Regions from separate parts of the Lactiplantibacillus koreensis genome, predicted to be linked through region 1. Evidence: predicted binding sites of a transcription regulator. Region 1 holds the regulator's gene; each other region holds the start of a gene.
The links. Region 1 encodes Rex, which represses fermentation and respiration genes when NADH is low (regulators of the CRP and FNR family bind a similar motif). Its sites were predicted from a motif close to TTGTGAANTANTTCACAA; they were not measured.

Region 1 (5,445 bases):
AACATCACCGGTTTCTTTCAAAGCATCAACGGCTTTGATAACATTAACAAAGACAGTCCCACCACCAGGTACGAAGCCTTCTTCAACGGCAGCACGGGTCGCATTCAAAGCATCTTCAATCCGGTACTTACGTTCTTTTAATTCAGTTTCAGTTGCGGCCCCAACACGGACAACGGCAACTCCGCCAGCTAATTTAGCTAAACGTTCTTGTAATTTTTCTTTGTCGAAATCAGAAGTGGTTTCAGCAATTTGGTTACGGATAAATTCAACCCGTTCGCTGATGGCATCTTTATCGCCGGCACCTTCAACGATAGTCGTGTTATCTTTGGTAACTGTTACTTTGTTAGCTTGACCTAATTGATCGATAGTTGCATCTTTCAATTCAAGACCCAAGTCATCAGTAATGACAGTCCCACCAGTTAATACCGCGATATCTTGCAATTGTTCCTTACGACGATCGCCAAAACCAGGTGCTTTAACCGCAACCACGTTGAAAGTCCCACGCATTTTGTTTAACACTAAGGTTGGTAAAGCTTCGCCAGAAATGTCATCCGCAATAATTAACAATGGCTTGCCTTGTTCCACAATAGATTGTAGTAATGGCAAAACATCTTGGATGTTAGAAATCTTTTTGTCGGTAATTAAAATGTAAGGATTGTCTAAATCAGCTTCCATTTTATCGTTATCGGTAACCATGTATTGTGATAGGTAACCACGATCAAATTGCATACCTTCAACCACGTCCAAGCTAGTATCAACACCACGTGATTCTTCAATGGTGATAACGCCATCATGACCAACTTTTTCCATGGCTTCCGCAATCAACTTACCAGTTTCTTGGCTAGCTGAAGAAACGGCTGCGATTTGCGCAATATCTTCTTGCGTCTTAACTTCATGGGCCATTGAATGCATGGCGTCAACAGCAGTCTTCGTTGCAGCTTCAATCCCGCGACGAATCCCAACTGGGTTAGCCCCAGCAGTGACGTTCTTCATGCCTTCGTTGACGATTGATTGAGTCAATACCGTTGCGGTAGTGGTCCCATCACCGGCAATATCGTTAGTTTTTGAAGCGACTTCAGAAACTAACTTAGCACCCATATTTTCGAAATGATCTTCAAGTTCGATTGCCTTAGCAATCGTAACCCCATCATTAGTAATGGTTGGTGAGCCGTATGATTCTTCCAATACAACGTTACGACCCTTAGGACCTAAAGTTGATTTAACAGTGTTAGCTAATTGGTCAACACCTTTGAGCATTGCTGAACGTGCGTCTTCAGAGAATTTTAATTCTTTAGCCATTATTTGTATTCACCTCATAAATAAATTTTGTTTTAATTACTATCAGTTAAATGGATTAGTCTTCAACCGCGACAATATCTTTTTCGTGTAAGACTAGATAAGTTGACCCTTCATACTTAACTTCAGTACCTGCGTACTTGTCAAACAATACTTGATCGCCGACTTTCACGCTTGGTGCAACCTTTGAACCGTTATCTAAAATCCGGCCATCAGATACAGCAACAACCTTACCACTTTGTGGCTTTTCCTTAGCATTGTTGGCAATAACAATACCACCAATCGTTTGTTCTTCTTCTGCTTGTTGTTGTAAGATGACACGATCACCTAATGGTTTTAACACGTGAATCCCTCCATTTATTCTTTTTTAGCACTCACAAACATCAAGTGCTAATCACAAAGATAACTATATCATTTTAATTTAAGAATGCAAGTTATTTGTCAATAATTAGTCAAAGAAAGTCAAATCGATTATAATGAACTTACTTAAGTCAAATCTGACTCGAAATTTTATTGTTAAAGGACGTGAGCTAATGGCTAATCGACGCCAATCGCTGACGGTTTTAATCGTCTATTTTATTATCTATGCCCTACCCACTTTATTAGCCCAAGGATTTCATCAGCTTGGATCTTGGATTTTCTTAATTCAAACCTTGGATTACTTACTAGGCGCTATCATCTTAGTATGGCTCGCCTGGCGAACTAAAACGCCTAATGCTGTCGAACAACAGCCTAAGAATTGGGTCAGTACGGTTCTATGGGGGCTTATCGGAGTCGTCTTAGTGCTTGCCGGTCAAGTCGTTATTCTACGCTTGACACAACTGCTCGGCCAGTCAACGGCCTCGGCCAATACCAACACGTTACTCACCATTGGCCAGAAATATCCCTTCTTCTTACTGGCAGTGCTCGTTGGGGCGCCAATTATGGAAGAAATCGTCTTTCGTAAAGTTATCTTCGGTAACCTAACGACGGTTACTGGAACAGTCGGTGCCGCTGTTATTTCTAGTTTACTATTTAGTTTTGCTCATGCGGATGGACACTTAATTTTATATGCCTTTATTGGACTCCTCTTTTGTTGGCTGTACCGGCACACCGGTCGCATTCAAACCTCAATGATTGCGCATATTTTGATGAATGTTGTCGCAGTCTTACCTTTATTTTTAACTTAGAATGACTAAAAGACGCAACCATTTTTTGGTTGCGTCTTTTGCTAACTAAATATTATTCAGCTGATTTATCGCCAAGCTGTTCCCCATAATGTTCAATGAAATAAATTAAGGTTTGCAATTCATTCGTTAAATCAACATTTTGAACCCGAATAGTCTCAGGCACTGAAATGCGTAACGGCGTAAAGTTCATAATCCCTTTAACGTTAGCATCAACTAGTTCATCCGTAACGTCTTGAACGACTGAAGTTGGCACCGTTAAAATGGCAATCTCAATTTGTTGTTCAATTAATTGTTTCTTTAATTCCGCCATTGGATAGACGGGAACGCCGCTTTGAACCGTATTAGCGATTGATTCGTTAACATCAAAAGCTGCTGAAATACGGACATTGCTATTTTTATGAAAATTAAAATTAAGTAACGCATGACCCAAATTTCCGACCCCAATCAAGGCCACGTTAGTCAACGTATCTTGATTTAAAATTTTCTTAAAAAATGCCAAGAGCTTTTCAACATCATAGCCATACCCGCGTTTGCCTAATGCCCCAAAATATGAAAAATCTCGTCGAATCGTAGCTGAATCAACTTTAACTGCTTCTGACAGCTCCGTTGACGAAACCCGTTTCTTGTCAGCATCTAATAAAATGTTCAAATACCGATAGTATATCGGTAACCGCTTGGCCGTTGCCCGTGGAATTTTTGTTTCTGCCATTTGACGACCCTCCTTATCAAAAGTTTGTGAATTTGCTGACACTATTCTAGCATAACAGGCCACTTTGTGAAATAATATTTACTTATTATTCCCTTTCACTAGGGCTAACAACGACAATATGCTACAATTATTTGACGAATCCACCTCGAAAGGAGTTTAAAAAAACGTGATTTTACTACAAGTACAACAAGTCATGCGGCGTTTTGGCGCTGATGTCTTGTTCGATAACGTACAATTAGATATTCAAGACCATGCGCGCGTCGCCTTAGTTGGTCGCAACGGTGCTGGTAAATCAACCTTATTAAAAATGATTGCCGGTGAAACCGTTCCTGACGAAGGTCAAATTTCAATGCGTAAAGGCTTAACCATCGGCTATTTGGCTCAAGATCAAGGCTTAAACAGTGCCCATACGATTTGGGAAGAAATGAGCAGTGTCTTCGCTGAACTACATCAACTAGAAGCTCAAATGCACCGGTTAGAAGCCCAATTAAGTGATCCTGAAGTTATTGCTGATGACCCGACTTACCAGCAAACACTAAAGACCTATGACCAGGTTCAAACTGAATTTCAACAAAAAAATGGTTACGGTTACCAGGCTGAAATCCGGGGTGTTTTGCATGGTTTTCAATTCAATGCTGATGTTTATGACAAATCCGTTACTGAGCTATCGGGAGGCCAAAAAACTCAGCTGGCTCTCGCCAAACTACTATTAGAAAAACGTGATTTACTCATTTTGGATGAACCAACCAATCATTTGGACGTTGAAACGCTCACTTGGCTCGAAAGTTATCTTCAATCCTACACGGGCGCCTTGCTAATTGTGAGTCATGACCGCTACTTCTTAGATCGGGTCGTCAATGAAGTCTACGATTTATCTCATCATGAAATGGTACATTATACCGGTAATTATGATCAATATGTCCAACAAAAAGCGGCTCGCATTCAAGCGGAATGGAAGCATTATGAAAAACAACAGACCGAAATCAATAAATTAGAAGACTTTGTCAATCGGAATATCGTACGAGCCTCAACCACCAAGCGGGCCCAATCACGACGAAAACAACTCGAAAGAATGACGCGTTTGGACCGCCCCGAAGGTGATGAAAAAACCGCCCACTTTGGCTTTCATGCAGCCAAACAGAGTGGCAACATTGTCTTAACTGTCAAAGATGCGGCGGTTGGCTATCAAGATCAAATCTTGTCATCACCGGACACATTAAATATCAAAAAACATGAAGCAATTGCCATCGTGGGTCCCAATGGGATTGGTAAATCAACCCTTCTGAAAAGTATTCTAGGTCAAATTCCATTTATTAAAGGGCAAGCGGTCTTTGGCACCAATGTCGTTACCGGTTATTACGATCAGGAACAAAAAAATTTGCATGCTAAAAAAACCGTCCTTAGTGAACTTTGGGACGAACATGCTACCACTCCCGAAAAAGATATTCGAACCATTTTAGGTAGTTTCTTGTTTACTGGTGCCGATGTCGATAAATCAATCGGTTCCTTATCTGGGGGCGAACGGGCACGCTTACTGCTGACCAAGTTAGCCATGGAAAATGACAACTTTTTAATCCTAGACGAACCGACCAATCACTTGGATATTGACAGTCGTGAGGTATTAGAAGTTGCGCTTAACGATTTTGACGGGACCCTCTTATTCGTCTCACATGACCGTTATTTCATTAATCAAGTTGCCACCAGTGTTGTTGAAGTGTCCCCAACTGGCACGGAACTGTTCTTAGGTGACTATGATTATTATATTGATAAAAAGCAAGAACAAGCTGAGTTAGCCGAATTGGCAGCTAGCGAGGCTGCAGCTAATGACGCAATTAACGCAGCTACAGCCATTAGTGAAGCCGGTACGCCGGTGACCCAGTCCAAGGGACAACAAACCTATCAAGCCAGCAAACAACAACAACGGACTAAGCGTAAGTTAGAACGTTCAGTTGCCGCGCTAGAACAACAAATGAGCGACTTAGAAACTAAGGCTACAGAAATTCAAGAACAAATGTCCCAACCAGCCGTCTTTGCTGATGCGACAAAATTACAAGAATTTCAACAACAATTGGAACAAGTTAACGCAGCACACGAACAAGCTGAAAACGACTGGACTGAACAAGCTGAAGCCTTGGAAAACCTAGCTTAATATAAAAGACCGATACTAAAACAATCACTGCAAGAATTCACAACTTCTTGCGGTGATTGTTTTAGTATCGGTCATCGAGGGTGTCAAAATGTATCCCCACTCATTTTTTAGTGGACCATATT
Region 2 (5,445 bases), 230 kb from region 1:
AATCTCCCAGTCTTCGCCACCCATCACATGCTTAGTCGCTTCAACTTCTTCAGGAGTTGCTGGTTCAACGGTTTGATCAAATAATTTATTTTCTTCCATGTTAATGTTTTGACCAGTTACCGGTTCGCCAACCGATTTAATAACTGAACGCCAAGTTTCATCCGGATTAGCTGGATTAGTCCGTTTTGGTGCTGCAACTGAATAAACTAATAAATCAATTTTACCGCCAAATTCGGCTTTAATGTACGCAATCACTTGGTCTTTCATCGCCTGCGTGAAACAGTCGCCGTTAAAGTTTTTACCAATGAGGCCCGCTTTTTCTGCCGCTTCTCGGAAATAAACATTATTATACCAGCCCGCTGTACCGAGCATCTTCTCATCACGTGGTGCCCGTTCGTAAGAAATACTAATGGTATCGGCACCTTGACCAAATGCTGTCGTAATCCGACTAGCCAAGCCATAACTGGAAGAACCACCAACGATTAAGGCTTTTTTCGCTCCAGCATAGTGACCTTTACCTTGGACATACGCAATTTGATTCAGGATTTCTTGACGACAGCCTTCTGGATTAACTGAACGCGCCACGTTACCTTTTAATTTTTCGGTTAATTGAACCATTGTCGTTGCTTCTGACATTATAAAAACCACCTTTATTAGTTTAACAATTAGTCGGGTAAGAATTAGCTCAAGCAAGTTTCAGCGAAAGTACTCGTTGGTCAACAACGGGAACCGAAACTGTTAAGCACTGATGCCAGCGACTATTGAATTTTTTATGTTAGATAATTAAGCTATTCACATTAGTCATCAACTTGCGGCCGGGACAACTAATTATCTCCATCCACAATGTAAGCCCTTTCTACGGCATTCACCACTATCATTTTTTTATCACTCATATAACTACAAGTTATATGACCGTTGAACCGGCGATTGCTTGATATTTTTTCACAATCTTTTTTTGATTCTTATCAACAAAAATAAACGAGTTGCTTCAAGATTCTAAAAGTCAATCTGTGCCGTTTAATCCAAAAATCGGCAGCCATTCCTAAAGCCAGAATGACTACCGATTTTATGTTAATACTTGCAAACTACAAAACCTTCATCCCATGTGCTAATCATCCAGACAGTCATTATAAGCCGAAAAATCCTTTATATAGAAAGATTCCAATAACTGCACCGACAATTGATGCTAGAACTGGTACCCAGCTATAGCCCCAATGTGAGCTTCCCTTATTAGGAACCGGCAACAGCGCATGGACAATCCGAGGACCTAAATCTCGAGCGGGATTTAAGGCCGGTCCGGTTGGTCCCCCCACGGAGATTACTAAAGTTGCAATCAAACATCCAACCCCAATATTAGCAATATCGATATTTTGATGGAAGAACATGCCACGATATAAGCCCATCGCCCCAAAGACTAAAACCGCGGTGCCAATCAATTCCGTGACAAAGCCATTAAAGTTGCTTTGCGTCGCATCCCCCGTTGAAAATGTCCCTAAAATTGCAGCCGCATCATGACTTTGCCGATAATGTGGCCAATAAATCGCTAACACCAGCAGTTGGCCTGCCACGGCACCTAAAAATTGGTAACTTAGATAAGGCAGCACCTGGGGCCACGGAAAAATTCCGGCGCAGGCTTCTGCAATTGTAATCGCCGGATTTAAATGATTACCAGAAATCGAACCAAACATCATCGCTGGTAGCATGACGCCCAAACCATACCCAATCGCAATAAACAACCAACCACCATTACTTTGACCCAACTTACCATTCCCCGTTGTGGCTGGTAAAAATGAATTTGCTACCGCCCCATTCCCAAACAAAACTAAAATTAAAGTCCCAAAAAACTCCGCCGCATAACTCGCTGGCCAATTGCCACTCATTATAAAAACCTCCTTCAAATTGACGATTGCTTTAAACACGTCGAACTATACCGGAGTCATTTAAGCAAGTAAACACTGATATTTTTTCATAACCAGCATAACCATATGTTATAGTTAGGCGTCACAACGCTTTCTGGTCATCCATTAGTTCTTTTATTCACAATATTAACAATTATTTTTTCGTTTCCGTGATTTTTAAAACTGATAAAACCTTATTTTGCTGGGATTCGTCAAACTTGATCATTTGTTATAAATTCACTAGTGAGTTGCAATTTTTGAAATACTCGTTATGATTAAGCGTGAAAGTACTCGTTGGTAACCTCTGAATTTGTGAAAGGAAGTTATTAACATGTTAAAACTCAACACTTACGAAAATATCTTACTAGACGTTCAGGCTGGCATCGCTACCTTGACTATCAATCGTCCTAAATCAATGAATGCCTTGAACACTGCAACCTTAACTGATATTGGTGCCGCCTTAGATGTCATTAAAGCCAATGCTGATACCATTAAGGTTGTCATTATTACCGGGGCTGGTCCCAAAGCTTTCGTAGCTGGTGCTGATATTGCCGAAATGCACGATATGAATTCATTAGCAGCTGCTGAACTTTCGAAAACAGCACATGCCACATTTGGCCGCATTGAAAATCTGTCTCAATTAACGATTGCTGCCGTCAACGGCTATTGCCTAGGCGGTGGGTTAGAACTCGCTGCTTCTTGCGATATTCGCGTTGTTTCAGACCGGGCAAAATTCGGCCAACCAGAAGTTACTTTAGGTATCGTACCTGGCTTTGGTGGGACCCAACGTTTAACTCGCTTAGTCGGCCGCGGTAAGGCTAAAGAAATGATTGCCATGGGTACGATGGTTGATGCACAAGAAGCTTATCGGATTGGTATTGCTGAAGAAATTGCCACACCTGATGAATTGATGGCTAAAGTTGATAAAATTGCGCAAACAGTCATGAAGAACGGCCTCATTGCGGTTGGTATGGCTAAATACGTGATTGACCGGGCAGCTGATTTACCATTAGACACTGCCATTGATTTCGAAACCCAGATGTGGGCACAGACCTTTGCAACCGCTGATCAGACGGAGGGCATGACCGCCTTTCTTGAAAAACGACCAGCCGCTTTCCCTGGTAAATAATTAACGCTTAGATAAAAAAAGGCATTTGGATTTTGTCCAAATGCCTTTTTAGCGCAACAACGTCGGCCCAATAACCAGTCTCGATACCGACTATCAAAATCTTAATTATTCAGATTTTGATAGTCACATTTGATAACGGTCATTGAGCCGATGCGATTACTTATTTATGCAGTTACTGGCCGTTGCGCGGGGATAGCTTGGGCTTCCCCGCTCGTCACGACTTCGCCATTTTGATTTGTCACGGTTGTCGCTAAGGTCACAATTTTAAAATGCGGTTTAGCTTCAATCTTTGTCACCGTCACTTTAACAACTAAGACGTCATCAAAGTAAACCGGATGGCTGAATCGCAGATTCTGATTCAAATAAATTGCGCCTGGCCCCGGCATTTTCATCCCAACACATGCCGATATCATACCGGCAGAAATCATCCCATGCGCAATACGCCGCTGGAAACGTGTCTGCTTCGCAAAGCTTTCATCCATGTGCATCGGATTGTAATCCCCTGTAACTCGTGCAAAATCATTCACGTCCGTCTCAGTCACCCGTTTAGAGAACTCCCCAACCATGCCAATCGCGATCACGTCATCGTAAATACGCTGATATTCTGTCATTTTGCTTACCTCCAACTTATTCAACCTTGCATCAGTTGATTTCAAATTCATTATAGCCTGATTGTGATTAAATACACAATACCAGTTAATTATAGGCGGTATAACTTTTGGTAACGGTTACAGTTCTGCGTACAAAAAAGAGTCGACCCTACGGCCGACTCTTCTTGCGCTACTTAGCAATTACTTGCTAGCATCTTGTTCTTGCATTTGTTTTTCAAGATCACTGATCGAGTAAACCCCATCAGCCACATTGCCAACTTCCTTAGGCTTGATATGACGGTAACCCGGCATACCAGTCCCAGCAGGAATGATCTTACCAATGATGACATTTTCTTTCAGACCGATCAATGGATCGTTCTTACCACGAATAGCCGCATCAGTTAAGACCCGTGTTGTTTCCTGGAATGACGCCGCTGATAAGAAACTATTCGTTTCCAAGGCAGCTTTGGTAATCCCAAGAATAACTGGCCGTGACGTTGCTGGAATACCACCAGCAATTAACGTCTTGTAGTTTTCATCTTTAAAATCAGCAATATCCATCAAGGTCCCAGGTAAGACATCCGTATCACCCGGATCCATGATCCGAACTTTACGAAGCATCTGCCGAATCATGATTTCAACGTGCTTATCACCAATTTCAACCCCTTGCATCCGATAAACGCGTTGCACTTCACGGAGTAAGTAGTTTTCAGTTGATAAGACATCTCGAATTTGAAGTAATTGTTTAGGATCAATTGACCCAACGTTCAACGCTGCACCACGATGAATGAAGTCACCTTCACTAACCGCCATCCGCGCTGTTAACGGTAACGTATAAGTCCGGGTATCAGTTTCACCCTTAACCGTAACTTCTTTCGTCCGTTCCGCAGGATTTTCTTCAATTGATTCAACCGTCCCAGTTACTTCAGTAACTTCGGCACGCCCTTTAGGATTACGTGATTCAACAATTTCTTGAACCCGTGGCAACCCTTGGGTAATATCGTCTCCGGCAACCCCACCAGTATGGAAAGTCCGCATCGTTAACTGCGTCCCGGGTTCACCGATTGATTGTGCCGCAACGGTCCCAACAGCTTCACCGACTTCGACTTCATCACCGGTAGCCATATTACGGCCATAACAGTGTTCACAAACCCCATGTTTCGTGTTGCAAGTGAAGGCCGAACGAATCGTCACTTCAGTTACACCCGCGCCAACAATCGTCTGTGCTAGGTCTTCATCGATCATAACGTTGTTACCAACAATTTCTTCATGCGTCTCAGGATTAAAGACAGTCTTCATCGTGTAACGACCTAAAATCCGGTCATACAATGGTTCGATAACTTCGTTACCATCCATGATGGCTTCGATTCGTAACCCACGATCAGTGCCACAATCCTTTTCACGCACAATAACATCTTGAGCCACATCGACAAGTCGACGTGTCAAGTAACCAGAGTTGGCAGTCTTCAAGGCCGTATCGGTCATCCCTTTACGAGCCCCATGGGTTGAAATAAACATTTCCAAGACTGAGAGTCCTTCACGGAAGTTAGAAAGAATAGGTAGTTCCATGATTTTCCCATTAGGAGCGGCCATCAAACCACGCATCCCAGCTAACTGCGTAAAGTTAGAAATGTTCCCACGCGCACCAGAATCACTCATCATAAAGATTGGGTTATCTGGGCTAAAACTATCAATTAGTTTTTGTTGGATTTGGTCTTTAGCATCATTCCAGACACCAATGACCCGTTCATAACGTTCATCATCCGTAATTAAACCACGACGGAATTGTTTTGAAATCGTGTTAACTTGCTTATGCGCTGCGTCGATG
Region 3 (5,445 bases), 580 kb from region 1:
TCTAACTTAACTTGATTAGGATCCATCAAGGCTAGGCACGCCTGAATACGCGTTGAACTAGGCACTTGCTGCCCGCCAAATCCAATCCGCCATAACTTGACTAACGGTCCAATCAACACGTTAAAACTAGCCGGATATTGGCGTGTATAGGCTAGTGCCGCCTCAATTAATTGAAACCCCGGAGCACTGATTGCAACCGGCTGCTGACCGGCTTGTCGATTAATTGCACTTAATTCCGAATCTGGCCGATTCATCGAAAAGACTTGGTCCATCCGTTGCAAATAGTCATAAACAGCTTCAACAACCGGTTGATTCCGTTCAAATAACGTAATTGAGATAACCGTGCCCATTAACGTAAACTGGGAAACGTATTTTTTATGTGCCTGATGCGATTCCGTCAATGGTCACAGCTCCTTTTTTATTTAGCTTAACTTCAAATCTGTTAACGTTGGCCGTAACCGGTCCAAGGCAATCTGCCCAGGAGCTGAGGCGGCACCAACTGTCGCAAAGGATAAACAAGAACCAAAGACTTCTCCCGCTAGGCGTGATACTTTACCAAGATCACCCATGGACATGGTAATCACTGGTTGAGTCAGACTTTGATGCGCTTCGTTAGTCGCTGCTAGTAAGGTTAACACATCATTTGATGTTTGTGGCATGACCGCCATCTTCGCAATGTCTGCGCCAAAAGCCACCATACTGGTCAGCCGTTCCACAATATCAGCTTGCGCTGGCGTCTTGTCAAAATCGTGATTACTCATAATAACGACAACCTTTTGCGCATGTGCTTGGTCAACTAATTGTTTCACATCAGCTTCATCATGATACCGTTCAATATCTAGCGCATCCGTAAAATGACCCGCTAATACCGTCGCATTAACTTTGAAGTAAGCGACATCGCTTAACGCCAATTCGCCACCTTCGCCTTGCGTTCTAAACGTGGTTAACAGGGCTAAATCGCCTAACGCCTGACGTAACTGTTGACCCATTTGTGTTAATTGGTCTGGTTGCGTAACACCTTCATAAAAATCAATGCGCCATTCAACTAAATCTGGCTGGGCCGCTTTAATCGCTGGCACGGCCGCAAGAATTTCAGCCGTGGTTTTACCCGTAATTGGGACCGCAATTTTAGGCCGGCCAGCACCTAAGGTTAAGTGCCGTAATTTAACGATTTTTTGCATGATTGAGACTGGCTCCTTTCTGAGTGGGTTTGCCAAATAAATGATAATAACGAATCGTTATTAAGACCGCTAAGATAAAACCAATCAGCGCAATAATAACATCAAACAAAAAGATATTAGCTAAACTATCAGCCATCATTCCAGTAACTAGCGGAATTGTAAAGGAAGCAATTGAACCAGCCGTATAAAAGGCTCCGGTAATTGTTCCCTTACCTTGTGGGAAGAAGGTCGACATAACCGTTAATCCTAATTGCATGACCCCACCGGCAGCTGAGAAACCAATGACAAATGACATAATTGAACACATCATCGCCGTTGGGAATAAGTACATCAATAAAAGGGATAAAAATGACATTAACGTATAAATACCTAAAAATTGAATTTCTTTCACGGCGCGTTTGGCCAAAGCCGCGGTTACTAAGACACACACAATTGAGCCGATACTATAGTAACTAATTAATGCCCGTGACCCAGTGTCACCCATGCCAGCAACATGCGTCCCATACTGACTTAACCATTGGCTAACAAGATAAAAAGTGGCTTGTGAGACATAACCATAGAGGATAAACAAGGTGCCATCAAACCATAAACTACCTTTAGGTTTAGCAGCTGTTTCAGCTTTAGTGGCAGTAGTCGTCGCGGTACTAGCCTGATTGGCAACTGGAAATTTTCCAGAAACTAATAAGAAAATCAAGTTAATGACTAAGACAACGATACACAGAATAAATGACCAACCATACCAATACTTACCAGCAACTAAAAAGCTAACCAATAAGGGTAATCCAAATTGTCCAACTGAGATGAATGCTTTAATAATGACATTTGCGGTTCCTTTAGCATTCGGAAACATCTCCATTAAAGCGGGATAAGTCCCAGAATCTAAGAACGAGTTAGCGATCCCTGCTAGAATCCCAAAAATATATGCGATTGAGATTGACGGACTCATTAAGATCCCCACAAAGAACAGCAAATAGGTAATGACCCCTAAAACAACGAATGGCTTACGACCAAATTTATCTGATAAAAATCCTGAAACCAATAAGACAATTAAGCGACCAATTCCTAATGAAGAAATGACGACCGCGACACCGCCCGTATTGGTATGCCACTGTCCAGCCAATGAATCCATGTTTTGGGCTAAAATAATGACCCCAATCCCATGAATAAAGTAGTTTAGGTATAGGCTAATTGCGGTTGGCATATACTTATTTTTCATAATATCCTCCTAAGCGCAACTTTTACTTATGGTCAACAGCATCTTCATCAAATAAAATATGGCGAATATAATCAACTGGCATTTCTTTACCCGTCCATAATTTAAAGGCTGCGGCGCCTTGTTCAAGCATCATACCTAAACCGTTAAAGACATGTTCAACCCCAGCTGCTTGGGCAACTTTCATGAGTTTAGTTGTCCGTGGCGCATAAACTGTATCAAAGACAATCAAGTCCTTACGCAACCAACTTGGATCATCAATTAGTGTCTTATCTTCCAAAGGCTTCATCCCAACCCCAGTTGAATCGGTATAAATATCAGAACTTTGAATTTCTTGTTTGAAATCAGCCCGATTTTCAAGTTCATGTAAGGTTGCTTTGCAATCGGTCCGTTCATTAATTAACTTAACATTACGTTCTGCATTTTCCCAAGAAGCATCATGCATATTAAAGATCGACATTTCTTTAACACCATCTAAAGCTGCTTGAACAGCAATTGCGGTACCAGCACCACCGGCCCCAGCTAAAGTCATCTTTTGACCACGAATATCAATACCTTCATCTGCCAAAGACTTCATAAAACCAATGCCATCAGTTGTATATCCAGTTAACACGCCATTATCATTGACAACTGTATTAACTGCCCCAACCATTTCAGCGGCAGGATCTAATTTATCTAACAATGGAATAACTTTTTGTTTATTAGGCATTGAAATATTAGACCCACGCATATCTAAAGTTCTAATTGATTGAATCGCACTTGGTAACGTCTCATTTGTCACTTCAAATGCTAAGTAAGCATAATTCAAGCCTAGTTTAGCAAAAGCATTGTTATGCATCGTTGGTGACATTGAATGTCTAATTGGATAAGCCATCAAGCCGATTAATAATGTATGTCCGTCAATTCGTTCTGTCATAATAATTCACTCCTAAATATAATTTATAATATTTTGTTACTCAATTCACTTGTCATCTTAGCAGATTGATCTATTATATTAAATAGGGCTACATTAATAAATCAATAGAAATAATCTATGATTGAAAGGGGTACCATTTTCATGAATTTACGTCACTTAATTTTTTTCAAAGAATTAGCACGAACACAACATATGTCGCAAGCGGCTGACAGCCTTGGTATCTCGCAACCCTCGCTAAGCTATGCCATTAAAAAGTTAGAAAAAGAATTAGGCGTGCCACTTTTTGAACCTGATGGTCGTAATATTAAGCTAACTCCGATTGGCGAGGTCTATCTAAAATACATCACTGCCAGCTTAAATGATTTATCACAAGGCAATGAATTGGTTCACCAATTGATGAATCCAGACACTGGTCATGTTAATTTGGGCTTTACTTACACCCTAGGTCAACAACTCGTCCCAGAGCTACTCACTAACTTTCAAGCCGATTCTCAAAATAAAGCCATTAACTTTGAACTTGGTCAAAATAACTCCAACGAATTATTACAAGACCTAGCCACTGAAAAATACGATTTAATTTTGGCTTCTAATATCGAAAAATTTGGTGAACAAGTCGCTGATAACCTATTTGATTTTATACCACTAGTGCAACAAGAAATTGTGGCTGCCATTCCTAGTCAGCATCCTTTAGCAATAAAAGAGACCTTACAGGTCGCCGATTTAGCTCCTTATCCAATGATTCTTTTCTCTAAGAATAGTGGGCTCCGACCCTTAATCGATCAAATCTTAGCACAGGCTAAAGTAACCCCTAAGGTTGCTTATGAAGTCGAAGAAGACCATACGATGGCTGGCTTTGTTCAACACAATTTAGGTGTCGCCTTGATGCCTTATTTACCATTGCTCAATCAAACCAATGTTCATTTAAAGCACCTTAAGGATCAGCCTTTACAACACCAAATATATTTAATTGTAAAACAAAATCACTTTATCACGCCCTCTGTTCATCGTTTTCAAGAATTTATTCGTAGCTATTGCTGGCAACATTATACGAATCAAGATCGCTTAATTTAGGACCTAACGTAGAGAATTGGTCAAAAAAACAGCTGCTACAAGAATTCAAATTCTTGTAGCGGCTGTTTGGGGACGATATAAACTTAAAACGATGAGACTGCAGATAACCCCAACAATCGCAATCCCAACATCAAACCACATAATATTTCGAATACTGACGCGCGAAATCCAAGCAGTAAACACTGGAATCGTAAATGAAGCTAACCCACTAGCCGTATAGTAAATACCGGTAATGCGGCCCTTAGCCCGTGGGAAGACATCACTCATAATAGTTAGTCCCAATTGCATCACGCCACCAGCTGCTGAACAACCAATGATAAACGAACAAATCAGGGCAACACTCATCGTTGGTACCAAAGTTAAAACAACTAGCGCCAATAGCGAGATTAAAGTATTAACTAGCATTAGCCACACAGCCTTAATTACTCGTTCAACTAAAATAGCAGTCACAATTACGCCAAGGATCGAGCCAATACTATAGATACTAACCAACATCCGCGCATGCACCAGATTAAGCTTAACCACTTCGCTACCATATTTAGTTAACCATTGACTCACCAAGTAAAAAGTCGCCATCGAGACATAGCCAAAAACAGTTAAAACAATCCCTAATATTAACTGTCGTGGCTTTAGCCTGTTTGATTTTGGCACCACTTTTGTCACAGCCGTTTTAGTCGCAACTGTGGATAGTTCTGGGAATTGACGAGGACGTAAAAAAATAAAATTAACCACTAGCAAGCCAACGCATAGTAAAAATGACCATCCATACCATAAAGTTAAATGATCCAGCCCTGCCACAATGATTGGTAATAATAACTCACCAATCGATGCAAACGCCTTGATCATTATATTGGCAGTCGCTTGTCGCTTCGGATATAGTTCCATTAATGCCGGATAAGTGCCCGAATCTAAAAAGGAATTTGCCATCCCCGCTAAAATGCCAAAACCATACGCCACTAGAATATTCTTCGATAGGATAATGCCAATAAAAAACAGCGTATACGTTAAAACACCAATTTGCACAAAGAACTTGCGCCCAATGCGATCTGAAAAAGTGCCGGCAA

Region 2: a site for Rex is predicted at 3,700-3,717, ahead of C5Z25_RS10260 (MaoC family dehydratase). Genes of this name have one in related genera too.
Region 3: a site for Rex is predicted at 3,344-3,361, ahead of C5Z25_RS06530 (shikimate dehydrogenase). Genes of this name have one in related genera too.

What each region holds. Positions count from the first base shown of each region.
Region 1 is NZ_CP027190.1:1,908,791-1,914,235, reverse strand. Features, by position in the region: gene groL (chaperonin GroEL) at 1-1,299, opposite strand, end outside; gene groES (co-chaperone GroES) at 1,355-1,639, opposite strand; gene C5Z25_RS09195 (CPBP family intramembrane glutamic endopeptidase) at 1,830-2,465, shown strand; gene C5Z25_RS09190 (redox-sensing transcriptional repressor Rex) at 2,518-3,174, opposite strand; gene C5Z25_RS09185 (ABC-F family ATP-binding cassette domain-containing protein) at 3,341-5,323, shown strand; gene tsaD (tRNA (adenosine(37)-N6)-threonylcarbamoyltransferase complex transferase subunit TsaD) at 5,431-5,445, opposite strand, start outside.
Region 2 is NZ_CP027190.1:2,134,668-2,140,112, reverse strand. Features, by position in the region: gene fabV (enoyl-ACP reductase FabV) at 1-636, opposite strand, end outside; gene C5Z25_RS10270 (MIP/aquaporin family protein) at 1,128-1,880, opposite strand; gene C5Z25_RS10265 (enoyl-CoA hydratase-related protein) at 2,230-3,027, shown strand; gene C5Z25_RS10260 (MaoC family dehydratase) at 3,192-3,638, opposite strand; gene rpoC (DNA-directed RNA polymerase subunit beta') at 3,819-5,445, opposite strand, start outside.
Region 3 is NZ_CP027190.1:1,331,903-1,337,347, forward strand. Features, by position in the region: gene C5Z25_RS06515 (FAD:protein FMN transferase) at 1-350, opposite strand, end outside; gene aroD (type I 3-dehydroquinate dehydratase) at 423-1,181, opposite strand; gene C5Z25_RS06525 (MFS transporter) at 1,165-2,397, opposite strand; gene C5Z25_RS06530 (shikimate dehydrogenase) at 2,420-3,310, opposite strand; gene C5Z25_RS06535 (LysR family transcriptional regulator) at 3,452-4,381, shown strand; gene C5Z25_RS06540 (MFS transporter) at 4,427-5,445, opposite strand, start outside.